Regions from separate parts of the Mesorhizobium robiniae genome, predicted to be linked through region 1. Evidence: riboswitches for the same ligand, from Rfam matches in the RefSeq annotation. Region 1 holds a riboswitch; each other region holds the start of a gene.
What was found. Region 1 has a riboswitch for cobalamin ahead of ABID19_RS08405 (aromatic ring-hydroxylating oxygenase subunit alpha). Riboswitches for the same ligand answer to the same signal wherever they lie in the genome.
Positions count from the first base shown of each region.

Region 2: another riboswitch for cobalamin. It lies ahead of ABID19_RS26765 (ABC transporter ATP-binding protein); the one in region 1 lies ahead of ABID19_RS08405 (aromatic ring-hydroxylating oxygenase subunit alpha).
Region 3: another riboswitch for cobalamin. It lies ahead of ABID19_RS12315 (DUF1636 family protein); the one in region 1 lies ahead of ABID19_RS08405 (aromatic ring-hydroxylating oxygenase subunit alpha).

Region 1 is NZ_JBEPMC010000003.1:57,908-67,369, reverse strand. It holds gene ABID19_RS08420 (molybdopterin-dependent oxidoreductase) at 1-566, shown strand, start outside; gene ABID19_RS08415 (FAD-binding oxidoreductase) at 563-1,309, shown strand; gene ABID19_RS08410 (FAD-binding oxidoreductase) at 1,402-2,517, opposite strand; gene ABID19_RS08405 (aromatic ring-hydroxylating oxygenase subunit alpha) at 2,543-3,790, opposite strand; cobalamin riboswitch at 4,006-4,207, opposite strand; gene ABID19_RS08400 (DUF680 domain-containing protein) at 4,715-4,915, shown strand; gene ABID19_RS08395 (DUF680 domain-containing protein) at 5,001-5,219, shown strand; gene ABID19_RS08390 (ABC transporter ATP-binding protein) at 5,315-6,427, opposite strand; gene bglA (beta-galactosidase BglA) at 6,452-8,116, opposite strand; gene ABID19_RS08380 (carbohydrate ABC transporter permease) at 8,121-9,275, opposite strand; gene ABID19_RS08375 (carbohydrate ABC transporter permease) at 9,277-9,462, opposite strand, start outside.
Region 2 is NZ_JBEPMC010000011.1:177,073-186,534, forward strand. It holds gene ABID19_RS26760 (ABC transporter substrate-binding protein) at 1-734, opposite strand, end outside; gene ABID19_RS26765 (ABC transporter ATP-binding protein) at 731-1,543, opposite strand; cobalamin riboswitch at 1,636-1,839, opposite strand; gene ABID19_RS26770 (AraC family transcriptional regulator) at 2,128-2,961, shown strand; gene ABID19_RS26775 (bifunctional helix-turn-helix transcriptional regulator/GNAT family N-acetyltransferase) at 3,004-3,939, opposite strand; gene groES (co-chaperone GroES) at 4,249-4,545, shown strand; gene groL (chaperonin GroEL) at 4,608-6,260, shown strand; gene ABID19_RS26790 (TetR/AcrR family transcriptional regulator) at 6,570-7,169, opposite strand; gene ABID19_RS26795 (OsmC family protein) at 7,272-7,709, shown strand; gene ABID19_RS26800 (nuclear transport factor 2 family protein) at 7,726-8,112, shown strand; gene ABID19_RS26805 (FAD-dependent monooxygenase) at 8,174-9,462, opposite strand, start outside.
Region 3 is NZ_JBEPMC010000004.1:81,955-91,416, reverse strand. It holds gene ABID19_RS12320 (winged helix-turn-helix domain-containing protein) at 138-1,337, shown strand; cobalamin riboswitch at 1,367-1,570, shown strand; gene ABID19_RS12315 (DUF1636 family protein) at 1,610-2,044, shown strand; gene cobW (cobalamin biosynthesis protein CobW) at 2,041-3,078, shown strand; gene cobN (cobaltochelatase subunit CobN) at 3,097-6,756, shown strand; gene cobG (precorrin-3B synthase) at 6,753-8,243, shown strand; gene ABID19_RS12295 (precorrin-8X methylmutase) at 8,246-8,878, shown strand; gene ABID19_RS12290 (precorrin-2 C(20)-methyltransferase) at 8,875-9,462, shown strand, end outside.

The sequences.
Region 1 (9,462 bases):
CGGATGCGCGCATTCCGCCGGGGCAGTATCTCGAGCAAGGGTTTCCGGTGCTGTCGGCCGGGCCGACGCCGCGTGTGCGCACCGAGGAGTGGTCGTTCACGCTCAAGCACGGGCCGCGGCCGATCAAGAAGTGGAATTGGGCCGAATTCAATGCCTTGCCCATGAGCAAGATGACCCGCGACATCCATTGCGTCACCGCTTGGACCAAGTTCGACACGGCCTGGCAGGGTGTGCTGGTCGACGATATTCTGGCGGATGCCGGCATCGAGCCGCCGACCGGCTTCACGCTGGCGCTGTCGTTCGACGGCTACACCACCAACGTGCCGACGAAGGACCTCACCAGCGGCAAGGCGATGGTGGCGCTGCTTTATGAAGGTAAGCCGATCACGCCGGACCATGGCGGCCCGGCGCGGCTGCTGGTTCCGCATCTCTATTTCTGGAAATCGGCCAAATGGCTGAACGGGCTGCAGTTCACCGAGCGCGACGAGCCTGGCTTCTGGGAGTTGCGCGGCTATCACATCTATGGCGACCCGTGGCGCGAGCAGCGCTATACGAGCGATCCATGAGCGACGGGCCGGCAGCGCAGTCGCCCTGGCAGACGGTCACCATCACCAGCATCGAAAAGCGCACGCCGCGCGTCACCAGCTTTTTCCTCCAGCCGTCGCGGCCTTTCGCCTATCGTGCCGGGCAGCATGTCGATGTCAGGCTGACGGCGCCGGACGGCTACCAGGCGCGCCGCTCCTACTCCATAGCCTCGGCGCCGGAAGCCGGCGAGACGATCGAGCTGGCGATCGAAAAGCTCGATGACGGCGAGGTCTCGCCCTTCTTCCACGAGGTCGCTGCGGTCGGCGACGAGGTCGAGTTGCGCGGACCGCTCGGCGGCCACTTCGTCTGGTCCGACAGCGACGGCGGCCCGCTTCTGCTGGTCGGCGGCGGGTCGGGCGTGGTGCCGCTGATGGCGATGATCCGTCATCGTGCCGCGCGGAAATCGACGGTGCCCGCGGCGTTGCTGTTTTCCGCGCGGGTCTGGGACGAGGTGATCTTTCGCGACGAGCTGATCGATTTCCACGCTAGCCGGGACGGCTTCGATCTGGTGCTGACGCTGACGCGCGAGGCCGCCCGCCGCCCGGCGGACTATTCGCGGCGGGTCGATGTTGCGATGATAGAGCAATCGATGATGCGGCTTCCGGCACCGCCAAGTTTCGCCTTTGTCTGCGGCTCGAATGCCTTCGTGTCGGCCGCCGCCCAGGCGCTGATCGATGCCGGCGTTCCGGCAGGCCTCATCCGCACCGAGCGCTACGGGGTCTGATGCATGTCGCGCAAAAATGTGCCGCGGTTTTGCGATAACGATATGCGTCGCATGATGCCGGTCAGACGCGACGCGCTCTGGGCGCCTGCCTTTCAGGCCTCGATTTCCAACGCCGACAGCGGCTTCGAACAGCAGGCAAGAATGAAGCCGTCGTCGATCTCGTGATCGAGGATGCCGCCATTGTGGCTCATCTCGACTGTGCCTGAGACCTTTTTCACCTTGCAGGTTCCACACAGGCCGAACTCGCAGGCCGCCGGAATGCGCACGCCCGAAGCGCGCGCCGTCTGCAGCACGGTCTGGCCGGCAACGCAGTCGGCATCGATATCCGAAAGCGAAAAGCGGATCGGTGTTGCGGCCTCGGTAGGGGCTTCGATCCCACCCTCTGCCGGCCCACCCTTTGCCGGCGAGCCGAACGGGGCCGGTATTTCCTCCACCACTGGAGCCGCAAAGCTTTCCTGATGATAGTTGGTCATGTCGAAGCCGGCGGCCTCCAGCATCTGCCGCACGGCGCGCATGAACGGGTCGGGGCCGCAGCAGAAGATTTCCCGCTCGCGAAAATCCGGTGCCAGCAGCGGCAGCCGTATCGCGTCGATCCGGCCCATATGGCCGAACCAGCCCTCGCGGCTGGAGCGCTCCTCGATCATGAAGCCGAGCGTCAGGCCCGGCATGCGGCTGCCGAGCAGCTCGAGTTCCTTGCGGAAGATGATCTCCTCGGGCTTTCGCGCGCAGTTGACGAAGCCGACATCGGTCCAGGGCGCGCAGTCGTTTAGCCAGCGCAGCATCGACATCATCGGCGTCACGCCGGAGCCGGCCGAAATGAACAGATATTTGGCCGCGGGATGGCTGTGCAGCGAAAAGTCGCCCGCCGGCCCATAGGCCTTCACGTGAACGCCGGGCTTGAGATTGTCGAACATCCAGCGCGTGCCGACGCTGCCGGCCTGCGCCTTCACCGTCACCGCGATCGAGAATGGCCGCGACGGCGAGGACGACAGCGTATAGGTTCGCATTAGCGGTCCGTCGGCGGTCGGCAGCTCCAGCGTCACGAACTGCCCCGGTCTGTAGCGGAACCAGGTCTGGTTGTCGGAGCGGAAGGTGAAGGTCTTCACGTCAGGCGCCTCGTCGCTGACGCCGATCACTTCCAGAACCTGGAGCCTGTCGTTCCAGGGCGCCATATCGTCGAGATGGCGGTAGAGCCCGAGATCCGTCATTGCGTTCATCTCTTCACGTTTCTCTTCAGGCGACGCTGCGCAGCGCCGGCCGGCCGTCCTCGGCAAGGCGCGGTCCGATAAACGAGGCGTACCATTCGACGAACTGGATGACGCCGCCCTCATGCAGTTCCGAATAAGGGCCGGGCTCGTAAGCCGGCGACAGGATGCCGAAGGCGTTTTCCTCGACGATGCGGCGGTCCTGGTCGTTGGTCTCGGTCCATACATGGGTGAGTTCGGCAAGGTCGTAATCGACGCCTTCGACCGCGTTCCTATGGACCAGCCATTTGGTCGTCACGGCGGTTTCCGTGGCGCTGATCGGCAGCACGCGGAAGGTGACCGCATGATCGCCGAGGATGTGGTTCCAGGTCGTCGGATAGTGATAGAGCAGCAGCGAGCCGATACGGTCCGTGGAAACGCTGTCGGAAAGGTTCTTCTTCACGGCGCGTCTTCCCGTCATCGTATAGCTGACGGCGTCGCGCAGCAGCGGCGCGCGGGTGGCGCGGTACTGTCCGGCCGGATCGATGCGGAACTTGCTCGGCAGGCCCGCTGCCTCGCATATCGCCCAGTGCGCCAGCATCTCCGGATCGCTGTCGGCGCCCTGCACGCCGGTCACGGTCGGCGCTTCCGGGAATGTCTTGCACAGTTCCGGATGATTGCCGGCGCAATGATAGCACTCGCGGTTGTTTTCCCAGACGAGCTTCCAGTTGCCCTTCTCGACGATGGTCGATTCGAAGGCGACCTTTGCCTCGCGCAGCCGGTGCGGCAATAGGTAAGGTTCGATCATGGCGCGCATCGGCGCGAAATCGGCGGGCTCCTTGGCCAGGCAGATGAAGATGTAGCCGCCGACGCTCTCGCAAGCGACCGGCTTCAGGCCGAACTGGCTTTTGTCGAAACTGTCCGCCATCTGGCGGGCGAACAGAAGCCGGCCGTCCAGCTCGTAGGTCCATTGGTGATAAGGGCAGACGAGCTTCGCCGCCGTGCCCTTGTCGGCATTGCAGACGCGGCTGCCGCGATGCCGGCAGGAGTTGTGGAAGGCATTGATCTTGCCTTGCTGGTCGCGGACCAGCACAACCGGATAATCGCCGATCTGGGCGGTGATATAGCTGCCCGGCTTCGGCAATTCGCAATCATGGCCGATGAACAGCCAGTCGCGATACCAGATCAGCTCCATGTCGAGCTTGAAGAAATCAGGATCGGTGTAGAAGGGCTGTTCGAGCGAAAAGCCTTGCCTGCGGCCGTGCAAGAGCCTCAGCATGTCGTTGCGCGCATCCATGTCCTGTCCTCGCTTTCGTCGCATCGGCCCGAAAATCGGAATCGATTTTCGGAAAGCACTATGCGCAGATTCAAAGTCTTGGAGCGTACTTTGTGCGTCCAAGTGGACGCACGTCGCTCCAAGGACTGAACTGGTGGTGATGGAGGAAGGATCGGCCGCAGGCGAGTGAAGAACCGGCATGCATCATCCACCTCTTGACCGCCCACCGCGATCAGTCGAGTTCAACACCTCGGGCTGGTTTCCGGGCTCTGGAGTGTCCTTGCGGGCGGTCGCGACACCTTCCCAGGCTTGTGGCCCAGTGGTCTCCCGTTGCGACTTGAACTCCACCACCGTTGCGGGGGCAGCGCCGGGTTCTGACCGGCTTCCCAATTCTCCGCTTCGTCGTCACCAAGCGGCACCTGAGATGGCGTGATCTAATCATGACGGCCGGCCGACTGTCGGCATGAAAGCGACATCGTATCCATGCGGCGCGACACAGCCGGCCAAACCTGCAGGTTGGCAATAGCAGGGCTGGGACCCCATTTTTCGGCGGCCATTGCTGGCGGTCGTGGCATCGAATCCGACCCGCGGCGGAGGCAAAGAAGGTTAACAGTTTCCAAAAGTGACTATTAGCCACTATTAAAATCGAACCGAACGGTTCGTTTCTGTTGACAATGCGTGCATGACGCTGTGAACGCAGGTCCGCCAATCCGTCAAATGGGCTAATAGTGAATTTGGCTTAAGTGTTTGAAAACAAAAACTAAAGCGATGCAGATAGAAGCACCTGGTACAATTTCAAGGTGTAGATTCTTGGTCCACACGGAACAACTTCGTGATTGGAATCTGCCGGATGGCCTTCCCAGATAGGGGTCGTCCGAACGACGCGAATTCCTTCCAAGACACGCCGCTAGACGGACCGAAAACTAAGATACTGGAGTACCAAAAATGAAAAAGATTGCTCTTACTGCCGTCGCCGTTTTGGCCATCACCGGCAGCGCCTTTGCCGGGAGCGACCATTATGGGTCCAACGGCGCCAACCAGCCGACTGCTGCGGTCGACAGCTCTTACACGGCTTCCATTCAGAAGCCGGCTCACGCTGAAAAGCCCGTTGTCCAGGGCGCCGACCGTAACCTTTTCGGCAATTAACAGCTGATCCCACCATTAACAGCTGATCCCAGACAGCGGCGGCCAAGTCCGCCGCGAGGGATCTGACAAATCTGGAGTACTAGAAATGAAAAAGATCATTCTTGCCACCGCCGCCATTTTGGCCATCTCCGGCAGCGCTTTTGCCGGTAGCGACAACTTTGGATCTAACGGCGCCAACCAGCCGGCGGTTGCGGTCGACAGCTCGTATACGGCTTCGGTTCAGAATTCTGCTTCGGCGCAGAATCCGGTTCCGGCTGACGAGAAGCCCGTCCACGGCAGCGACCGTAACCTCTTCGGCCGCTAACAGCGACTTGAAAGCGCAAGAGCGGCGGGCTTTGCCCGCCGCTCTTGTTTTTTGGCTTCGCCAAACTGCTTATATCGGCAGTCTTGCTGCCGTTCTCAGGCCGCCTTTGCTTCCGCTTCGTGAAGCGTGAAGGACCGCCCGTCCGTATCGAAGATGTGGAGGTCGCCGGCGTCCGCACTCAGCCGCAGCTTTGCCCCACGTTTGACCTCGACATTGCCGGGCAGCTTGGTCACCAGCGGCAGGTCGGCGCGGCCGATGTCGACATAGACGAGTTGGACCTCGCCGAGCTGCTCGACATAGTCGACCATTCCCTCGAAAAGATAATCCGCACCGCTAGCGATCGCCAGATCCTCCGGCCGCACGCCGAAGCTCACCGAAGCACCTTTCACTGACGCCGGCGTGGCGATCGGCACCGTCGCCTTGCGCCCGCCGACATGGCTGACGATGGTCGTGTTGCCTGATTTGTCGATCGTCGCCGGCAGGATGTTCATGGCCGGCGAGCCGATGAACTGGGCGACGAACAGATTGCCGGGTTTCTTGTAGAGCTCCATCGGCGTGCCGACCTGCTCGATATGACCGTCCTTGAGCACCACGATGCGGTCGGCCAGCGTCATTGCCTCGACCTGGTCGTGGGTGACGTAGATCATCGTTGTGGCAGGCATTGACTCCTTGAGCTTGGCGATCTCGATGCGGGTGGCGACGCGCAGTGCCGCGTCGAGGTTCGACAGCGGCTCGTCGAACAGGAAGACCTTCGGGTTGCGCACGATGGCGCGGCCGATGGCGACGCGCTGGCGCTGGCCGCCCGACATCGCCTTGGGCAAGCGGTCGAGATATTTGGTCAGCTGCAGGATTTCCGCCGCCTGGCGTACCCGCTTGTCGATCTCGGCCTTGCTCTCCTTACCGATCTTCATCGAGAACGCCATGTTGTCGTAGACGGTCATGTGCGGATAGAGCGCATAGGACTGGAACACCATGGCGATGCCCCGTTTCGACGGCGGCACGTCGTTGACCACCTCGCCGTCGATCCTGAGCTCTCCGGAGGTGATTTCCTCAAGCCCGGCGATGGACCGCAGCAAGGTCGACTTGCCGCAGCCCGAAGGCCCGACGAAGACGATGAACTCGCCCGACTTTATGTCGAGGTCGATGCCGTGCAGAATGTTGAGATTGCCGTAAGATTTCTTCACTTGCCTTAGCGTGACATCGGCCATGGTTCCCTCCAGTGAATTGCAAACTTAGTCGATGCGCCCAAACGAGGCGCCGTAGCCGCCGAGGCGGATAGAACCGGCGCCAGTCTGTCCCGAAAACCCGTGCCTCGGCAAGGGCTGCAGCGAGCGTCCGCCGAGATTGACTTCCGCCGGTTGGCTGCCGAGATTGAAGACGCAGACGATCTGCTCGTTGCCCTCGCGACGCGTGAAGGCGACAGTGTCTCCCTCGCTTTCAATGAAGTCGATATCGCCCTTGGCCAGGGCCGGATGCAATCGGCGGAAGGCGAGAAAGCGCCGGTAGTGTTCGAGCAGCGAGCTGTCGTCGCCCTGCTGCACATCGACCGCTTGCGAAAGGTGCTTGGCCGGCACCGGCAGCCATGGCTTTGCCTTGGAGAAGCCGCCATTGCTGTCGGCGGCATTCCAGACCATCGGCGTGCGGCAACCGTCGCGACCCTTGAATTCCGGCCAGAAGCGGATGCCGTAGGGGTCCTGGAGATCCTCGAACTGCAATTCCGCTTCGCCTAGACCAAGCTCCTCGCCCTGATAGATGCAGACTGAGCCGCGCAGCGACATCAGCAGTGCCGAGATCACCTTGAGATAGGCGGTCTGGTCGGCTTCACCGGCCGCCCAGCGCGAGGCAGTGCGCATCACGTCGTGGTTGGAGAAGGCCCAGCACGACCAGCCGTCGCTGGCGACCTTGCCGAAGGCTTCCAGCACCGAACGCACCTTGGACGCGCTGATTTTTTCGGGCGCCAGGAAGTCGAACGAATAGCACATGTGCACGCGTTTGCCGCCGGCGGTATAGGCCGCCACCACCTCCAGCCCGCGTTGCGAATCGCCGACCTCGCCGACCGCCGCCGTCGCCGGATACTCGTCGAGCAGGGCGCGGAAGCGCTCGAGGAAACCGAGGTTCTCGGGGCGGCTCTTGTCGTAGAGATGGTCCTGGTAGTTGTAAGGGTTGACGGAAGGCGCCGTCTGGTCGTTGCGCTCTTCGGGCGGCAGCGGCGGATTGTCCTCCAGGCCCTGGCTGTGGAAGTAGAAATTGATTGTGTCGAGGCGGAAGCCGTCGACGCCGCGCTCCAACCAGAAACGGGTGACGTCGAGCAGCGCGTCCTGGACAGCGCGGCTGTGGAAGTTGAGATCAGGCTGCTCGGCCAGGAAGTTATGCAGATAATATTGCTGGCGGCTGGTGTCCCACTGCCAGGCCGAGCCGCCGAAGATCGACAACCAGTTGTTGGGCGGCGTGCCGTCGGGCTTGGCGTCGGCCCAGACATACCAGTCCGCCTTAGGATTGGTGCGGCTCGAGCGGCTTTCCCTAAACCACGGATGGATGTCGGCGGTATGCGACAGCACCTCGTCGATCATCACCTTGAGCCCGAGCCTGTGCGCCTCGGCGGTCAGGGCATCGAAATCGGCCAGCGTGCCGAACATCGGATCGACGTCGCAATAGTCTGAAACGTCGTAGCCGAAATCCTTCATCGGCGACTTGAAGAACGGCGAGATCCAGATGGCATCGACGCCGAGCGCCGCGATATAGGGAAGCCTGCCGATGATGCCTTTGAGGTCGCCGATGCCGTCGCCGTTCGAGTCCTGATAGCTGCGCGGATAGATCTGGTAGATCACGGCGCCTCGCCACCAGTCGCGGTCGACGGCGAGGTCGGGGCTCAACGTCGCTTTCACAGCGGATTGCATGAGCTCAACCTCCCTTTACCGAGCCCGCGAGCAGCCCGCGGACGAAATAGCGCTGCAGCGAGAAGAACACGATCAGCGGCACGATAATCGTGATGAAGGCAGATGTCGTCAGGATCTCCCAGTCGCCGCCGCGCGAGCCGAGCAACGCATTGAGCTTGGCGGTCAGCACGATCTGGTCGCCCTCTGTGCCGAGGAAAACCATCGCAACCAGCAGATCGTTCCATACCCAGAGAAACTGGAAGATGGCGAAGGAGGCCAATACCGGAAACGACAGCGGCAGCACAATCTTGACGAAGATCTCGAAATCGCTGGCGCCGTCGATGCGCGCCGATTCCATGATTTCGCGCGGCAGGCCGGCAATGTAGCTTCTCAGGAGATAGATGGCGAAGGGCAGGCCGAAGCCGGTATGTGCCAGCCAGATGCCGAGATAGGTTTTCGACGGCACGCCGAAGAAGCTGCCGACGCCGTTATAGAGCTTCAGCAGCGGGATCAGCGACATCTGCAGCGGCACCACCAGGAGCCCGATGATGACCGCGATCAGCAACGCCCGGCCGGGAAAGCGCATCCAGGCCAGCGCATAGGCCGCGAACGCCGCGATCAGGATCGGGATGACGGTCGCCGGGATGGTGACGGTAAGCGAATTCATGAAGGAGCGGCCGATGCCTTCCGAAAACAACACGGTCCTATAATTGTCGGTGGTGAATTTCGGTGGCGCCGACGAGGCGTAGTAGACGCGCTGGCCGCGTTCGCCCTCGAAGGGCTTCGTCGAGGTCATGACGAAACTGCCGTCGGCGTTGAGCAGCAAGGTCTCTCCGTCGCCGAGATCGGCCGTCGTGCCCGCGGCATACTGCGTCGGCGCCGACGACTTGACGCCGAAGGCGCTGATCTCGCGGGCCGCATCGTCGCCGAAAATGTTGCCCTCGAGGACGAACTTGCCGTCCCTCTCGATTTGCGCCGAGGCGGGTGGCAGCCGGCCTGCTTCCGTCTGGCTGGAACTGGCGAACGAGTTCCACCAGCCCGAGGCGATGATCTGGTCTTTGTCGCGCAGCGACGAGACAAGAATGCCAAGTGTCGGGATGGTCCAGATCGCGACGAAGATGAAGACCGCGATATGGACGCCGAAACGGCTGGCAAAGGACTTTCCGGTCGCGACGGCCATCTCAATGTCCTCCCGTCTCTTTGTTGGCCTGGCGGATGTTCCAGACCATGATCGGAATGACCGCGATCATGATGATGATGGCAATGGTCGCACCGCGGCCGAAGTCGCCGCCGCCGCGGAACATCCAGTCGAACATCAGATTGGCCAGCACCTGGCTGTTCCACTGGCCGTTGGTCATCGTCAGCAC
Region 2 (9,462 bases), on a different contig from region 1:
TCCGTGTTGCCCCAGCTCGTCTGCATATCGGCCATGATGTTGTCGCCGCCGGCAGCGGCGATCATGGCGCTGGGAATCGCGAACTTGCCTGACGTAAAGGGTTTGTCTTCGCCAGAGTCGTAAAGAAACACCCGCGTACCCTTGTGGTCGCCGACCTTTGCAGTGATATCGGCGAGTTGCGCTTTCCAGTCCGAAACAAGTTTTTTCGCCTTGGCCTCCTTGTCGAAAATCCTGCCCAGCTTCTCGACGTCGCCATAGAGCAAGTCCATCGAGGCAGCGGGGCGGTTGTTGTCGAGATGGACGCAGCTTTCCGTCAGCACCAGCGTCTTGATACCGTGCGGCGCCAGCGTATCGGGCGTCACCTCGCCGCCCGGCTTCATGCCGTAGTACCAGCCGGCGAAGAAGAAATCGGGCTCGACGGCAACGAGGTTTTCGAGTGTCGGATACTTTGGCGCGAGTTCCGGGATCGAGCCCTGCTCGGCCTTGAATTCCGGACCGACCTTGTACCATCCGGTGATGCCGGTCAGGCCGACGATCGACGGTTGCAGCCCCAGCGCGAAAGCCATCTCGGCCATGTTCAGATCCTGGATGACGGCGCGCTTCGGCGCGGCGTCGAAAGTCAGCGGCGTGCCGCAGCTGTCAACGGTTACCGGGAAAGCAAAGGCGGTTACCGGAAAAGCCAAGGCGGTCTGGGCAAGCAGAAGGGAAGCAAAAGACAGTGCGAGGCGTTTCACGGATGTTGCTCCTTGGTTAAATCGGAATAGGCGCGGTTTGGAACTTCGAAGACCGTGAGTTCGCGGTCTTCGGTGGGATGGCGCAGCCGAAGCACATCGACGCCGAAAATCTCGCGGATCAACTGCTTGGTTAGCGCCTCGCGCGGACCGGCGAGTGCCTGCAGGCGGGCCTCATTCATCACCGCCACTCTGGTGGCGAATGGCGTGACCAGCGACAGATCGTGAAGCACCGCCACGACGGTCATGCCAAACTGCGATACGAGTTCGAGAAGTTCGCTGCGGGCGCGCGGATCGAGGTGATTGGTCGGTTCATCGAGGAACAGGATTTTAGGCTCCTGGGCGATGGCGCGTGCCAGTTGGGCGCGCTGCCGCTCGCCACCGGACAGCGAGCCGATCGTGCGGCCGACCAGCGGCAGCAGGCCGGTTCTACGAAGCGCTTCGACGACGATGTCGCGTTGCTCGCTCCTCCGGCGCAAACCGGCATGCGGGACGCGCCCAAGCTCGACGTAGTCGATCACGGCAAGCCGCGGATCGGGCTGATCGGTCTGGCCGACGACCGCCATGTGCAGCGCCCGCTCGGCGGCCGAGAACGTCTCCAGCCGGCGGCCGGAAAATCTCACCTCTCCCGCGCTTGGCCGCAGCGTACCGCATAGCATGCGCAACAGCGTCGTCTTGCCGGCGCCGTTGGGGCCGATGATGGCGAGGCGGTCGCCCGCCGCCACCGAAAGGCTCACCGCGCTGACCAGGCGCCGACTATCCGCCGTCGCGCTCAGTTCGCGCGCTTCAAGAAGAGGCTGGGAGGCGTCCAACTTACCGTCACTTTCTCAATGGCGACGGAAGGAAGCTGGACCGACCGGCCGACAAGACCGATGTCCACGTCTCCTCCCGGCACACCCCGTCCGGTCAACTCAAGCCGATGGCAGGTCTCCTGGCTCGCGGGTCTTTGCGCCATCCTGCCTTCCCAGCCTTGCCGGCCAGTGGCATTTCGGATCTTGCTAACCGCTTACAGTTGCGGGGGCAGCCACGGCCTCGATCCGAAGATCTCACCGCGTTCCCTTTTCACCCCTCGCCTTTCGACTCGGGGACCATCAGTCGCCCACCCTAATTTCCCGCCAATCACAGCGCAATAAATTTCCGGGGCTCGGAAAGCCACGAGAGCTAGGATCTTGTCAGAGGGAGTCATATGGGCCGCCGTTATGTAATAACGTTACTATCTAGACGTTGCCTGCTCCTGTCAAGCTCTTTCGCCTGACGCCTTCGACTGCCGGCCGCCGTCGCTCGCGATTTGCGCAATGCGCAATTTCGATCAAACTGCGAGCTCCAGGAAACGGCACGATGACCTGCCGACGCGAAGACTTTGCCAATGTGAAGACTGGCCCATGCAAGGAGCCAAATGAATCCGACCGAGAAAGCGCTGTGGTTCGTCGAAAGCCATCTGCCGGAATCCGTCTCGCTCGACGATGTCGCCAAGAGCAGCGGGGTGTCGCGTTTTCACGTGACGCGGGCATTCGGTGCGGCGACCGGCCGTTCGGTGATGGGCTACATGCGTTCTCGCCGGCTGACCGAAGCGGCGCGCAAGCTCGCCGCCGGTGCACCCGACATCCTCTCGCTCGCGCTCGACACCGGCTACGCTTCGCATGAGGCCTTCACCCGTGCCTTCCGCGACCAATTCGGCACCACGCCGGAACTGGTGCGCGCGCAAGGCTCGCTCGACAACCTCGATCTCGTGGAGCCGATCCTGATGAACCAGTCCGTCCTCACCGATCTCGACCCGCCGCGTTTTGAGACCAGCCGGCCGTTTCTCATCGCCGGTCTCGGCGAACGCTATAGCTGCGAAACCAGCGCCGGCATCCCGATGCAGTGGCAGCGGTTTGGCCCCTATATCGGCAACATTCCAGGCGAGATCGGCGACGTCGCCTATGGCGTCTGCGTCAACGGCGACGACACCGGCAATTTCGACTACATCGCCGGCGTCGAGGTGTCCGATTTTTCGGACCTGCCGAGGGAGTTTTCGCGCGTGCGCGTGCCGGCGCAGAAATACGCCGTGTTCGCCCATCGTGACCACATCTCGACCATCCGCCGCACGGTCAACACGATCTGGAACAAATGGCTGCCGGCCTCCGGGCACGAGATTGCCGATGCGCCCGAATTCGAGCGCTACGGCCCCGAATTCGATCCGCGCAGCGGCAATGGCGGGCTGGAAATCTGGATACCGGTCAAAGGGTGAGGCGGGCGGCCGCAGGCCGACGCCGAAGCGTAGGAAGTGCTGCTACAGCTCCAGGTTCCAGTTCTGGCCGACCAGATCCTTGCCGAAGGAATGGTGGCGCTCTTCCTCGGCAAGCTTGAAGCCCGCCGCCTCATAGATGCGGCGCGCCGAGACGAGAATGTCGTTGGTCCACAATGTCAGCGTCTTGTATCCCTTCGCACGGGCAAAGCCGATGCATTCCTTGACCAGTCGCTTGCCGATACCGAGACCGCGCGCCGAGGGCTCGACATAGAGCAGGCGCAGCTTCGCCACCGTGTCCGACTGGCGCACGACAAAGACCGAGCCAACGACTTCCCCCTCCCGCTCGGCGATCCAGCTGCGTTCCCATTTCGGATCGAAGGATTTGACGAAGGCGCCGAGGATTTCGGCGACCAGCGCCTCATAGGTTTCGTCCCAGCCATATTCCTGCGCGTAGAGCAGGCCCTGGCGATGAATGATCCAGCCGATGTCGCCGACCTGCAAAGGCCGCAGCATGTAGGGAATTTTGGGCCCTTCACTCTCGCCCAGCAGGCGCTGCACCGTCTGCATCGCCTTGACCAGCCTGTCCTGCTCCGGATCGGGGAGCCGGTCGAGCAAGGCCGCGACCTGATCGTGCGAACCCTGGTTCAGCGGCGCGAAGGCAGCCCTCCCCGCCGGCGTCAGCGCGATCGACGAGCGCCGCGCATCGGCTTCCGTCGCAGCGCGCTCCACAAGGCCGCGCTCCTGAAACTTTTTCAGCAACCGGCTGAGATAGCCGGCATCGAGACCGAGATCGCGCGCAAGATCGGTGGCGGTCAGGCCGTCGCGATGCGCCAGTTCATAGAGCACACGAGCCTCGGTCAGCGAGAAGGCGCTTTTCAGCCATCCTTCGTCGAGCAAGCCGATCTGGCGGGTGTAGAAGCGGTTGAAGCCCCGCACCGCATCGATCCGCTCCTTGCCGGGTTGATGATGAATCGTCATGGCATTCCTCCTGCTTGCACAAGATCAATCATTTACTTGACAGAGTCAAGTATTTGAAGACTTGCGAACCGCTCTGTCGACGATGTGCCGAGCCGGTTTGCCATGCCTCCACCAGAACCTGTGGCCTTGAATCATCGAAACGTCGGTAGTTCATCGCCGGGTGCCGATCGGCTCACTCGGCGCCTTGACTCTCGCAAGCCATCGGCCTATTTCAGCGCCACGTTAGCACTCGCCATTGGTGAGTGCTAACCAGGTCCGGCGCCGCCGGACGGAGGAACTGTTCTCACCATTCTCATCGAGGAATAAAAAATGGCAAAGTCGAAGTTCCGCCCGCTTCATGACCGCGTGGTCGTACGCCGGGTTGAATCCGAATCCAAGACTGCCGGCGGGATCATCATCCCCGATACGGCTAAGGAAAAGCCGCAGGAAGGCGAGATCATCGCCGTTGGTTCCGGCGCCCGTGACGAAGCCGGCAAGCTCGTTCCGCTGGACGTCAAGGCCGGCGACCGCATCCTGTTCGGCAAGTGGTCGGGCACCGAAGTCAAGCTCAATGGCGAAGACCTTCTGATCATGAAGGAATCCGACATCATGGGCATCATCGGCTGAATATCGGCCTCACCGTCACTTAAATCTTCGGGCTCAATTCAAGCCCCTGCCAGGAGCTAAAAATGGCTGCCAAAGACGTAAAATTTTCCCGTGATGCCCGTGAGCGCATGCTGCGCGGCGTCAACATCCTCGCCGACGCAGTGAAGGTCACGCTCGGCCCCAAGGGCCGCAACGTCGTCATCGACAAGTCGTTCGGCGCCCCGCGCATCACCAAGGACGGCGTCACCGTCGCCAAGGAAATCGAGCTTGAAGACAAGTTCGAGAACATGGGCGCGCAGATGGTCCGCGAAGTCGCTTCGAAGACCAACGACATCGCCGGCGACGGCACCACGACCGCGACCGTTCTGGCGCAGTCGATCGTCCAGGAAGGCCACAAGGCGGTTGCCGCCGGCATGAACCCGATGGACCTGAAGCGCGGTATCGACCTCGCGGTAACCGACGTTGTCGCGACGCTGATCAAGAACGCCAAGAAGATCAAGACCTCGGAAGAGGTTGCCCAGGTCGGCACCATCGCCGGCAATGGCGATGCTTCGGTCGGCTCGATGATCGCCGAAGCGATGCAGAAGGTCGGCAATGAGGGCGTCATCACAGTCGAGGAAGCCAAGACCGCCGAAACCGAACTCGAAGTCGTCGAAGGCATGCAGTTCGATCGCGGCTATCTCTCGCCCTACTTCGTCACCAACGCCGACAAGATGGTTGCGGATCTGGAAGACGCTTACATCCTTCTCCACGAGAAGAAGCTCTCCAACCTGCAGGCCATGCTGCCGATCCTCGAGGCTGTCGTGCAGACCTCGAAGCCGCTGGTCATCATCTCGGAAGACGTCGAAGGCGAGGCTCTGGCCACGCTCGTCGTCAACAAGCTGCGTGGCGGCCTGAAGATCGCCGCCGTCAAGGCGCCGGGCTTCGGTGATCGCCGCAAGGCCATGCTGGAAGACATCGCCATCCTCACCGGTGGCCAGGTCATCTCGGAAGACCTCGGCATTAAGCTCGAGAACGTTGGCCTCAACATGCTCGGCCGCGCCAAGAAGGTGTCGATCTCCAAGGAGAACACCACCATCGTCGACGGCGCCGGCAAGAAGGCCGAGATCCAGGGCCGCGTTGCCCAGATCAAGCAGCAGATCGAGGAGACCACCTCGGACTACGACAAGGAGAAGCTGCAGGAACGTCTCGCCAAGCTGGCGGGCGGCGTTGCCGTCATCCGCGTCGGCGGTGCGACCGAGATCGAAGTCAAGGAAAAGAAGGACCGCGTCGATGACGCCCTCAACGCGACCCGCGCGGCCGTCGAAGAAGGCATCGTTCCCGGCGGCGGCGTCGCACTCCTGCGCGCTTCGCTGAACATCAAGGCAACCGGCGCCAACTCCGACCAGACCGCTGGCATCAACATCGTGCGTCGTGCGCTGCAGGCTCCGGCCCGCCAGATCGCGGCCAACGCCGGTGCGGAAGCATCGATCGTTGCCGGCAAGATCCTCGAGAACAAGGGCCCGACCTTCGGCTACAACGCCCAGACCGGCGAATATGGCGACATGATCGCCATGGGTATCGTCGATCCGGTCAAGGTCGTGCGCACGGCTCTCCAGGATGCGGCCTCGGTCGCTGGCCTCTTGGTCACCACCGAAGCCATGATCGCGGAGGCTCCGAAGAAGGAGTCGGCTGGCGGCGGCATGCCAGGCGGCATGGGCGGCGGCATGGGCGGCATGGGCGGCATGGATTTCTAAGGAAATCCATAAGCACGCCCATGAATCTAAGTTGCTCAAGCCCAAGCGGGCTTGAGTGGCGGCATGGATTTCTAATCCACGTTCCATCAGCCTTCAGATACGGAAAGGGCGGCCGAGAGGCCGCCCTTTTTTGTTTGTCATGCACCACAATCGCCGTGCCAGCCTCGATCGGCAGGCGGGACCTCCTGTATCGCTGTACGCTTTGGCAATAGTAACGGCATGGATTGCAGGGCTGGAACCATCTCTGTTCAGCTTTCGGCCCCTCGACAGGACTCCGCGCCGTCCTCAAAAGCGATGAGGCGTGAAGCGTCAACGCGCTGTGACAGCGACCTTTTTGGCAGGCAATGCACTTTCCACCAGCGCGGCGACCTCATCGGCCACCGCCAGCACCGGGGCACGGTCGCGGGTGGCGCGCGCGATCACCATCAGCCCTTCCAGCGATGATTCGACAAGCAACGCCAGAGCGTGGGCGCGGCGCTCAGGCACCGCTGCCCTGACGAAGGCCGCTTGCAGCAAGCCTACCCATTGCTGGAAAGCCGACCGGCATAATTCGGCCAACTCCGGCATGTTGGCCGGCGAGTCCAGCACCACGGGCGCGACCGGACAGCCAAGCGTGAACTGGTTGTCCTCCAGCATGCGTGCCACCGCCTGGTAGATATGGTGGACGGCCACCGCCGGGTCCTGCTCGGCGGCGAGCGCCTCATCCATCCATTGCGTGACCTTTTCGACGCTGTCGCGCGTCACCTCGATGACCAATTGGTCCTTACCGCCCGGAAAATGAAAATAGAGCGATCCTCTCGGCGCGCCGGAGGCGCTCAAAATATCGTTGAGCGAGGTGCCGTGATAGCCGCGCTGCCTCAGCAGCAGCGCCGTCGCTTCGATCATGCGGGTGCGTGTGTCTTTCGCCATGTCAGCCTCTGTCAGGAGACAGCATTATAGGCCTTGCCAAGAATATGACAACCGGTCTATATAATATGTAGATCAGTCTACATACAATCAGGGAGAGATCCAATGACAGTCCGTGAAGCTTCGGCCGAATGGCAAGGCACGCTGAAAGAAGGTTCAGGCCGCTTGCGGCTTGGCAGCGGCGTCTTCGAAGGCGCCTATTCGTTTCCGTCGCGTTTCGAGAATGGCCCCGGCACCAACCCGGAAGAGCTGATCGCCGCCGCACATGCCGGCTGCTTTTCGATGGCGCTGACCGCTATCCTCGGCCGCGACGGCCACGTCGCCCAAAACATCCGCACCATCGCCAAAGTGCATCTCGGCGCAACCGAGGCGGGGCCGACGATCACGCGCATCGAGCTCGAAACCGAGGCGGCGATCACGGATCTGGCAGACGACGAATTCGAGTGCCTTGCGCAGTCCGCCAAGGCAGGCTGCCTCGTCTCGCGCGCGCTTGCCGGCGTGCCCCGCATCACGCTCAAGGCCACGCTCGTCAAGGGTAAATGAAACCAGGAGAATGACGATGACACAGGAGCTTATCATGGACAGGGCTGCGAACGAGCTGTCCGGGCAGACGGCCGAGATCATGCGGCGCTTCAACGACGTGTTCCAGCGCCACGACCCGTCGGCGCTCGCCGAGCTGGTGGCTGAGGATTGCGTGATCGAGAACACCGTGCCGGCGCCGGATGGCGCCCGCTACGCAGGCCGCGAAGCCTGCGTCGGGCTGTGGTCGGCGATCGCCACCCAGGCTGGTACACGCTTCGACGTGGAAGAAACCTTCGTTGCCGGCGAGCGGGCGACGATCCGCTGGCGCTATTTCATGGCCGACGGCAACTCTATCCGCGGCGTCAACCTGATGCGCGTCGAGAGCGGGCGGATCGTCGAGGCGATGGGCTACGTCAAGGGGTAGGGCTTCGCCCGGAAGCCCGCCAGCAGGACGTAGATTTCCGGGCGAGTTGCCATCCGTCTTCCTACGCCGCGGATGGTCCAAACCAGCGGGTCAGCGCTTCGCGAAGGCCCGTCGAAGCCGTGCCGCCAACCCAGGCGACATAACCATCGGGCCGAATCAGCACGGCGCTGGGCGCGCTGACCTCACCGATCACCGGAAGCTGCCACGCTCCATCATAGCGGGCGTCGACAGGGCGGACCCGGTCGGCCCATGGGCTGAGGTCGAAAGCAAGGGGATCGCCAAGATTGAGTAGCACCGGTCGGGCCTCGTGCAGCAGCGTGAAAACCCGCTGCGGACCGGCGTCGGTGGCTAAATCGAGGTCGGGCATGCGGCGGCCAAGCAATAGATGCCCCTCGCCAAAGTCGTAGGCGATATCGAGACCGGACATCATGCCGGCAAAGCGCCGGCGCGGCTCCTCCATGGCAAGAAATTCCGTCATCGTGTCGCGCAGCGCATTAGTGCGCTCGTCTCCGCGGCGCAGCGCAACCGATGCCATCGTGGTGCGCAAAACCCGCGCGGCAACCGGATGACGCTCGGCATGGTAAGTGTCGAGCAGGCTGTCGGGGGAAATCCCTTTCACCACTTGGGCCAGCTTCCAGCCCAGATTTACCGCGTCCTGCACGCCGGTCTGGAGACCTTGGCCACCATCCGGCGAGTGGATATGCGCGGCGTCGCCAGCAAGCAGCACCCGTCCCTTGCGGTAGGACGCCGCTTGCCGGGTCATGTCGGTAAAGCGACCAAGTGATCTCAGATTGTGGACACCATAGTCCGTGCCGTAAATATCGATCAACGCCTGGCTGAGATCGGCGAGCGTGGGTTCGCCCGCGGCATCTGTTTGCCGCTCGGTCACCAGTATGCGCACCACCGGACCGTCCATCCTGCTGAGGCCATGAATGCCGATGGCGTCGCGGCGGATGCCCCATTCCGGTTCGCTTGAAATCTCTGCCTCAGCGATCAAATTGCTGGTCGTCGGGTCCCAACCGGGAAAATCAATACCGGCCGTTTTGCGCACGAGACTCCGCCCGCCATCGCAGCCGACGAGATAATGCGCATGCAGAAACGTGCCGTTGGACAATTCGATGTCGATGCCTGCATCTCTCTCCACGAAGCCCAGCACCTCGAGGCCGCGATAGATCGTAACGCCGAGTTCAGCGACCCATTCAGCCAGTATCTGCTCGATTTGCCTCTGCCACAAAGCGAGCCCGTAATTGTGCCGAGTGGGAAAGTCGCTGATATCCATGGTGACGTCTGCGAACCGGGCCACCTGGGCAGTTTGCCCCTGCGACAGAAACCGGTCGGCAATGCCACGCT
Region 3 (9,462 bases), on a different contig from region 1:
CCGATCCGCTCCTGTTTGATTTCCTTCACTTTTTACTCCACTTTTCTCTCCTGACATATATCCCGCCAAAACCCTGCTAGCATAGCGCGGAATCATTGGTCGCTTCTCGTTCGAAACACCCTCAGGGCCTCGCCTGCATGAAGGAAAAAATCTCACTCGCCGCAGCCCGGCGCATCGCGCTCGCCGCCCAGGGTTTCACCGACCCTCGGCCTAACGGCACGCCGGATCGCCGCCATCTGACCCGGGTGCTTGCCCGCACCGGCCTGTTGCAGATCGATTCCGTCAGCGCGGTGGTGCGCGCTCACTACATGCCGCTCTATTCACGCCTCGGCCCCTACCCGCTGGCACTGCTCGACAATGCCGCCGTGACACGCAAGCGCCTGGTTTTCGAATATTGGGCGCACGAAGCCTCCTTTCTGCCGGTCGAAACCTATCCGCTGATGCGCTGGCGCATGCAGCGGGCCGAGCGCGGCGAGGAAATGTATAACGGGCTGGCGAAGTGGGGCCACGAGCGTGCCGCCTACATTGAAGAGATTTATCGCGAGGTCGTCGGGCGCGGCCCGATCGCTGCTTCCGCCCTCGAAGGCCAAAAGGGAAACGGCGGCTGGTGGGGTTGGAGCGATGCCAAGCACGCTTTCGAATGGCTTTTCTGGGCCGGCCGCATCACCACGGCATCGCGTCGTGGCTTCGAGCGGCTTTACGATCTGCCCGAACGGGCGCTACCGCCGGCGGTGCTCGACCTGCCGGTGCCCTCCCCTGAGGATGCGCATCGCGAATTGTTGCGCATCTCCGCCCGTGCCCATGGCATCGCGACATCAGGCGACCTGCGCGACTATTTCCGCCTGTCGCCGGCCGACATGAAGGGCCGGCTGGAGGAACTGGTCGAGTTGGGCGAATTGCTGCCGGTGCGCGTCGAAGGCTGGAGCAAGCCGGCTTACCTTCACAAGGACGCCCGTTTTCCGCGCAAGATCCAGGCGCGCGCGTTGCTCGCTCCGTTTGATCCCGTTGTCTTCGAGCGCTCCCGAACGGAAAGGCTGTTCGACTTCCGCTATCGCATCGAGATCTACACCCCGGCCGAAAAGCGCCAATACGGCTATTATGTGCTGCCGTTCCTGCTCGGCGAGAGGATCGTGGCGCGCGTCGACCTCAAGGCCGACCGCCCCGCCGGCGTGCTGCGCGTCCATGCGGCCTATGCCGAACCCGGCGCACCGGCCGAAACAGCGGCCGCGCTGGTCGAGGAATTGAAGCAGATGCAGGGCTGGCTCGGCCTGGAACAGATTGAAGTCACGCCCGCAGGCGATCTAGGTCCGGCGTTGGCCGACATCATCGCGTCGTAGACACGCGTTGACACGCCTGCATACACAAGCCTAAATCCGGTTCAGACGGTCTCCTCTCGGCAAAGGGAGGAGCCAAGAGGGAATGCGGTGCGAAATCTCGATTTCAAATCCGCGGCTGTCCCCGCAACTGTAAGCGACGAGCCAAGGCCGAAAACCACTGGGACGGTCCCGGGAAGGTGGCACCAAGGCGATGACCCGCGAGCCAGGAGACCTGCCGTCTAGGACTTAAAGAATCCGATCGCCTGGCGGGTTTTCCGGGCAAGGAGCCTGATTTGGAACGCGACAGCAGTTTTCCAGCTGAGACAGCGGACGTATCGTCCGGCGATTGTGATACCTTGGCCGGCGTCACCGTGATCGTCTGCGCCTCCTGCCGCGACGAGACCGGCTCCGACGGCCATCCCCGCGCCGGCGAACTGCTTGCCGAGGACACGCGCCGCGCCGCATCAGGCGAAAATATTCGTATCCGCACCGTCGAGTGCCTCGGCAACTGCAAGCGCCGCCTCAGCGCCGCGATCCTGCGCGACGGCTGCTGGAGCTATGTCTTCGGCGACCTGACCGCGACCAGCGGCGCCGATCTCGTCGCCGGCGCAAAGCTCTTCGCCACCTCGACCGATGGCCTCATTCCATGGCGCGGCCGCCCCGATTGCCTGAAGCGCGGCCTCGTCGCCCGCATTCCTCCCCTCGACCTTTTGAAGGACCAGACATGACCACTTCCGTCTCCCGCGTGCCCTGCACCGTCGTCACCGGCTTCCTCGGCGCCGGCAAGACGACGCTGATCCGCCATCTGCTCGAAAACGCCGGGGGTAAGCGGCTGGCTATCATCGTCAACGAGTTCGGCGATATCGGCATCGACGGCGAGATCCTGAAAGGCTGCGGCATCGACACCTGCCCCGAGGAAAACATCGTCGAACTGGCCAATGGCTGCATCTGCTGCACCGTCGCAGACGACTTTGTCCCGGCGCTCGACCAGATCCTGTCGCTGACGCCGAAGGTCGACCACATCCTGATCGAAACCTCCGGCCTCGCTCTGCCCAAGCCGCTGGTCCAAGCCTTCCAGTGGCCGACGGTGAAAAGCCGGGTGACGGTCGACGGCGTTATTGCCGTGGTCGACGGACCGGCGCTGGCCGAAGGCCGCGTTGCCAACGACATGGACGCCCTGCAGGCGCAGCGCGCGCAGGACGAGACGCTCGACCACGACGATCCGGTCGAGGAAGTGTTCGAGGATCAGCTCGCCTGCGCCGACCTGATCATATTGTCGAAGAGCGACCTGATGGACGCCGCCGGCTCGGCCCGTGCCAAGGCCATCATCGGCGAGCACGCCGCGCGCGCCGTCAAGATCGTGCCGGCCTCGCAGGGTAAGGTCGATCCATCTGTGCTGCTCGGCCTCGGCCTCGCCGTCGAGGACGACATCGAGAACCGCAAGACCCATCACGACGACGAGCTCGACCACGAGCACGACGACTTCGATTCCTTCGTCATCGATATTCCGTCGATCGCCAATCCCGATGAGCTGGCTTTGCGCGTCGCCACGGCGGCGGAGGAAGAAAATGTGCTGCGCGTCAAGGGTTTCGTCGAGGTCGGCGGCAAGCCGATGCGGCTGTTGCTGCAGGCTGTCGGGCCGCGGGTCAATCATTATTACGACCGCGCCTGGACCGCTGAAGATGACCGCCGCTCGCGCCTCGTCGTCATCGGCCTGAAAGGGCTGAACCGCCCGGCCATCGAACGTATCCTCGCTGGCTGACCTCAGGCACGAGCCGCGATGCACATCCTCACCACAACATCCGCCTCGCTCGACGACCTTGCCGAGCCTGTCGATCTCAGGCAGACGCCTGCGGATGTCGTGGCGCTGTCCTTCACCGACAGCGATCTGGCCGGGCTGGCGGCGGCGTGGAAGGCGGACGCGGATCGCCTGCCGTCGATGCGGCTTGCGGCTCTGCGCGACCTGCGCCATCCGATGTCCGTCGACCTCTGGATCGACAGCGTCGCCCAGCACGCCAAGGTCGTCCTGGTTCGTATCCTCGGCGGCTATGACTGGTGGCGCTATGGCTGCGACCAGCTTGCCGTTGTCGCACGAGATCGCGGTATCAAGCTGGCGCTCCTACCCGGCGAGAGCCACGACGAGGATTTGCGGCTGATCGAAGGCTCGACGCTGCCCCGCGAGGAGTTGGACGGCCTGCTCGGCTATTTTCGCGAGGGCGGCCCGGAGAATATGAAGACGCTGGTGCAGAGGCTGGCAAGTCTTGCCGGATCGAGTGTAGCGGTCGCTGAACCTGTCAGCGTGCCAAAAGCCGGCTACTATCAACCGGGACTGGGGGTTCTCGAGCGCGGCGTCCCCCTCCCCCTCGAGGGGAGGGTCCGGCCGCAGGCCGGGGGTGGGGTCGCCTCTGACACGCGCCAACAGAAAAAAACGTCGAGCACTGCCGCAGCGATCCCACCCGACCCTGCGGGCCACCCTCCCCTCGAGGGGGAGGGAGACGCCGCGCCCATCATCCCGATCCTCTTCTACCGTTCGATGCTTCTTGCCGCCGATGTCGCGCCCATCGATGCATTGTTCGAGGCGCTCGGACAGCGCGGCATGGTCCCCGTTCCCATCTTCGTCTCCAGCCTCAAGGACCCGGCATCGCTCGCCTTTGTCGAAACCGCGCTCGCGACCCTGAAGCCCGCCGCCATCATTACCGCCACGGCGTTCGCCTCCAGCGCCGGGCCCGGCGTCGAAACCATCTTCGACCGCGCCGGCGTGCCGGTGTTCCAGGTCATCGTCGCGACAACACGCCGTGACATCTGGCAAAACAATCAGCGCGGCCTGGCGCCTGCCGACCTTGCCATGCATGTCGTCCTGCCCGAGCTCGACGGCCGCATCCTTGCCGGCGCGATCTCCTTCAAAGGCGAGGTCGAAACCGATCCAGCGCTGGCTTTTCGCGCCTTCGCCAACCGGCCAGAGCCGGACCGGGTGGCGCAGGTGGCGAACCGTGTCGAGGCTTTCATCCGCTTGCAGCGCACATCGCGCGCGGAACGCAGGCTTGCGATCCTGATCCCCGACTATCCAAGCGCCCCCGGCCGCACCGGCTACGCGGTCGGTCTCGATGTGCCGTCCAGTGTGTTGGCGATGCTACATGACCTGAGCGAACAGGGCTACGCCGTTGAAGGGATTCCGCGAACGCCGCGTGAGTTGCTGGATGCGTTGGAGCGCGGTGACGAAGGACTGGGACTTGCGGATTATCTGACCTTCTCCACGGAATTGCCGACAGCGGCGCTCGCTGCAGTAGAGGCGGCTTGGGGGAAGGCGGAAGATGAGACAGGGTTGCGCGAAGCGCCCCCCTCTGTCCTGCCGGACATCTCCCCCTCAAGGGGGGAGATTGGCAGTTTCGACGACGGCTCTCCCTCAACATCCTCGGTAATTGGCGAAGGCAGAGACGACAGCGCAATCTCCCCCCTTGAGGGGGAGATGTCCGGCAGGACAGAGGGGGGTGTTCAAGCGCCTACTTTTGCAAAATTCCCCTTCCGCGCCGCCATCCTCGGCAACATCACCGTAGCCCTCGCCCCTGACCGCGGGCGCTCGGCCGACCGCCGCGCCGACTACCACGACCCGACATTGCCGCCGCGCCATGCGCTGATCGCCTTTGGTCTTTGGCTGCGCAAGACGCTCGGCGTCCATGCCCTCATCCATGTCGGCGCCCATGGCACGCTGGAATGGCTGCCTGGCAAGACCGTTGCGCTCAGCGAAACCTGTTTTCCCGAGATCGTCACCGGTCCCCTGCCCGTCATCTATCCCTTCATCGTATCCAACCCAGGAGAGGCAGCACAAGCCAAGCGGCGCATCGCCGCCGTCACCCTCGGCCATCTGCCGCCCCCGCTGACTGGCGCCGGGCTCGACGAAAACCAGCACCGGCTTGAACGGCTGGTCGACGAATATGCCCAGGCCGACGGGCTCGACCGCCGCCGCCGCGACCGCCTGGCGAAGCTGATCGTCGAGACCGCGCAGAAGACCGGTCTCGCTTCCGAAGCCGGCGTTGCCAAAACCGACGCGCCAGACGAAGCACTGCGCCGCATCGACGCCTGGCTCTGCGACCTCAAGGACTTCGCCGTCAAGGACGGCCTGCACATCTACGGCCGGTCGCCGGAAGGCGAGGCCGATCCGCTGCGCGAACAAAGTGCGGCGGCCGAGAAAGCAGCGCTGCTTGCCGCCCTAGACGGCCGCCATGTCGCCGCCGGTCCTGCCGGTGCGCCGGCGCGGGGGCGGCGCGATGTGCTGCCGACCGGCCGCAACCTGTTCACATCGGATCCGCGCTCCATGCCGACGCCGACATCCTTCGATCTCGGCAAGGCGGCGGCTGAAGAGGTGGTACGCAGCTACATGCAATCGCATGGCGACTGGCCGCGCTCGCTGGTCATCGACCTGTGGGGCTCGGCCTCGCTGCGCACCGGCGGCGAGGAGATCGCGCAAGGCCTGGCGCTGATGGGCTGCCGGCCGCAATGGGATTCCGCCACCGGCCGCGTCACCGGCATCGAGGTGCTGCCGCCGGCCGCCCTTGGCCGCCCGCGGGTCGACGTCACCTGGCGTATATCAGGCCTATTCCGTGACATGTTCCCGACCCAGATCGCCCTGATCGATGCCGCCGCCAACGCCGTCGCAGCCCGTGACGAGGACGCTTCGGAAAACCCGCTCGCGGCAAGGACCCGCGCGGACGGGAAGATCAGCCCGCGCATTTTCGGCACCTCGCCTGGCACCTACGGCGCCGGCGTCGAGGATTTATTGTCGAGCGGCGACTGGGGCGCGCGCGAGGAGATCGGCCGCGCCTACCTCGATGCCACCTCGCACGCCTATGGCGGCGCCGAGGGCGAAGGTGTCTCAGTGCCCGGCGCCTTCGAGGATCGTATCGCTGAGGCCGACCTTCTCGTCCACACCGGCGACGACCCCGGCCGCGACATCCTCGAAGGCTCCGCCGACGTCGCCTTCATCGGCGGCTTTTCAGCAGCGCTTGCGGCACTCGGCAAGAACGCCGATGTCATCGTGCTCGACACCACGGACCCGCAAAAGCCGAGGCCGCGCTCGATTGGCGAGGCGGTGTCTCGGGTAGTTCGCGCCCGCGCGGTCAACCCGCGCTTCATATCAGGCCAGATGCGGCACGGGCCGCGCGGTGCCTCGGAATTCGCCGAGACGGTCGACCGGCTGGTCGGTTTCGCCGAGACCACCCACGCCATACCGGGCGCGCTGATCGAGGCCGTGCACGATGCCTATCTAGGCGACCCCGTGGTTCGCGCCTTCATCCTGCGCGAAAACCCTTCCGCCGCGAAGGTCATCGCCGAGCGCTTGTTGTCGGCACGGCGGCGTGGTCTGTGGCATCCGCTGCGCAATTCCATCGATGACGATCTCGCCGCGCTGATCGCCGAGGCCCAGGCGCTGGGGGTGGCGGCATGAACGCCTTCTCCCGACGTGGCGCCTGCCCTGCTCTGTCCGCGCCGATGCAGACCGGCGACGGCCTTTTGGTGCGACTCAACCCGGTCGCCGGAGGACTCTTGCCGAAATTCTTGATCGGGCTAGGTGAATCCGCCTTGCGCCATGGCAACGGCATCATGGAAGTGACGGCCCGCGGCAGCCTGCAGATCCGCGGCCTGACGCCGGCAAGCGCACGGCTGCTGGCAATGGAGGTCGACGCGCTCGGGATTGCGGTGCGCACCGGCGTACCAGTCGAGACCGGCCCGCTGGCGGGGCTGGATCCGGAAGAAGTTGCTGACCCGCGCCCGCTGGCGGAGCGGATTCGCAAAGCCATCGAGGATGCCGGGCTTACGCAACGCCTTGGCCCGAAGGTTTCGGTGATTGTCGATGGCGGTGGGCAGTTGGCTATGGACGCCGTGACGGCGGACGTCAGGCTGGCTGCGGTGCGGATGGACGCGGCAATTCAGTGGAAGATGTCCGTTGCCGGAGACGGACAACATGCGAAATCCCTCGTCATAGTCGAGGAGGATGCGGCGCGCGATATCGCAGTCGCGATGCTCAGGATGGTCGCCGAAAAAGGCCGCGAAGCCCATGCACGGGATTTGACGGAGAGACAGCTGAGATCTCTCGCAAGTTGGCATTCCTTCGCGCCCCCCTCTGTCCTGCCGGACATCTCCCCCTCTAGGGGGGAGATCGGCAGTTCCGCCGACGGCCGTCCTTCTGCTGCCTTGGTATTCGGCGCGACTTCGGCGATTAGCGAAGGCGGATACCAAGGGGCAATCTCCCCCCTAGAGGGGGAGATGTCCGGCAGGACAGAGGGGGGCGCCGTCGAGCGCTCTCGCCCGCCCATTGGTGTCTTCGACCTGAGCAACGGCCGTGCCCTCGGCATCGGCCTGCCCTTCGGCAGCATGCCAGCAGGCAAGCTCATCGACCTCGCGCAGAGTGCTCTCACCCTCGGCACAACCGAAATCCGCCTCGCACCAGGCCGCACGCTTCTCTTCCTTGGTCAGCCTGCAGCCGCCAATCAGAGCCTTCAGCAAGCCGCCGCCACCCTCGGCTTCGTCACCAACCCCACCGATCCGCGCACCAGGATCGCCGCTTGCCCCGGGGCTCCCGCCTGCGCCTCCGGCCGGATCGCGACGCGCGATATCGCCGAGACTATCGCAGCGGAAGACGGTGACATCCTCGATTCCTCCTTCAAGCTTCACATTTCCGGCTGCGCCAAGGGCTGCGCGCATCCCGGGCCAGCGGCGCTGACACTGGTCGGCGGCGAAAACGGAGCCGGACTTGTCGTGGACGGGACGGCAAAGGCCCTTCCTGCCGGATACAGGCCGGGCTATGAGGCCGCGCGCGGCATCGGCCGTATTGCAGCAGCGGTCAGCCGCGCACGACTTCGCGGCGAGACCACCGCCGCCTGCCTGGCAAGGCTTGGCGCGGCCGGTGTCACCGAACTCTACCGACAGGAATGAACATGACCGCCTACGACTATATCCATGACGGCACGGCGATCTATGAGCGCTCCTTCGCCATCATCCGCGCCGAGGCCGACCTGTCGCGGTTTTCCGATGCCGAGGCCGATGTCGCCATCCGCATGATCCATGCCTGCGGCCAGGTCGAGGCCGCGCAGCACTTTGTTTTTTCCGAGGGTTTTGTCACCGCAGCACGCACGGCTTTGGCGGGTGGCGCGCCGATCTTCTGCGACGCCGAGATGGTCTCGCGCGGCGTGACCCGCGCCCGGCTGCCGGCCGGCAACGAGGTGATCTGCACGCTGCGCGATCCGCAAACCCCTGATATCGCCAAAAAGATCGGCAACACCCGCTCGGCCGCGGCCATCGACCTGTGGGGCGAGCGGATGGCCGGTTCGGTCGTCGCCATCGGCAATGCGCCGACAGCACTTTTCTACCTGCTGGAAAGGTTGCGCGACGGCGCGCCGAAGCCGGCTGTCATCATCGGCATGCCGGTCGGTTTCGTCGGCGCCGCCGAATCGAAGGACGCACTGGCCGAAAATTCCTATGGCGTGCCCTACGCCATGGTGCGCGGCAGGCTGGGCGGCAGCGCCATGACCGCCGCAGCACTCAACGCATTGGCGAGGCCGGGCCTGTGAACGCGATTGCAAAAGGCAGGCTTATTGGCGTCGGCACAGGTCCCGGGGACCCCGAGCTGCTGACGCTCAAGGCCGTGCGCGCGCTGGCCGAGGCCGACGTGGTTGCGCATTTCGCCAAGCGCGGCAACAACAGCAATGCGCGCGCCATCGTCGGCGCCCATTTTCGTCCCGATTTGATAGAGTTGCCGCTGCTCTATCCCGTGACCACCGAAATCGACAAGGACCACGGCGATTACCGGTCGCAGATAACGGATTTCTATGAAGAGTCGGCCGAAAAGGTCGCCGAGCACCTCAGCGCAGGCAGGATGGTCGCCGTGCTCTCGGAGGGCGATCCGCTTTTCTACGGCTCCTATATGCATCTGCACGTCAGGCTGGCGCACCGCTTCCCGACAGAGGTCATTCCCGGCGTCACTGCCATGTCCGGCTGCTGGTCGGCGACCGGAACGCCGATCGTGCAGGGCGACGACGTGCTGACCGTGCTGCCGGGCACGATGAGCGAATTCGAGCTGACCCGCCGCCTCGCCGACACCGATGCCGCCGTCATCATGAAGGTTGGCCGCAACCTGCCCAAGATCAGGCGCGCT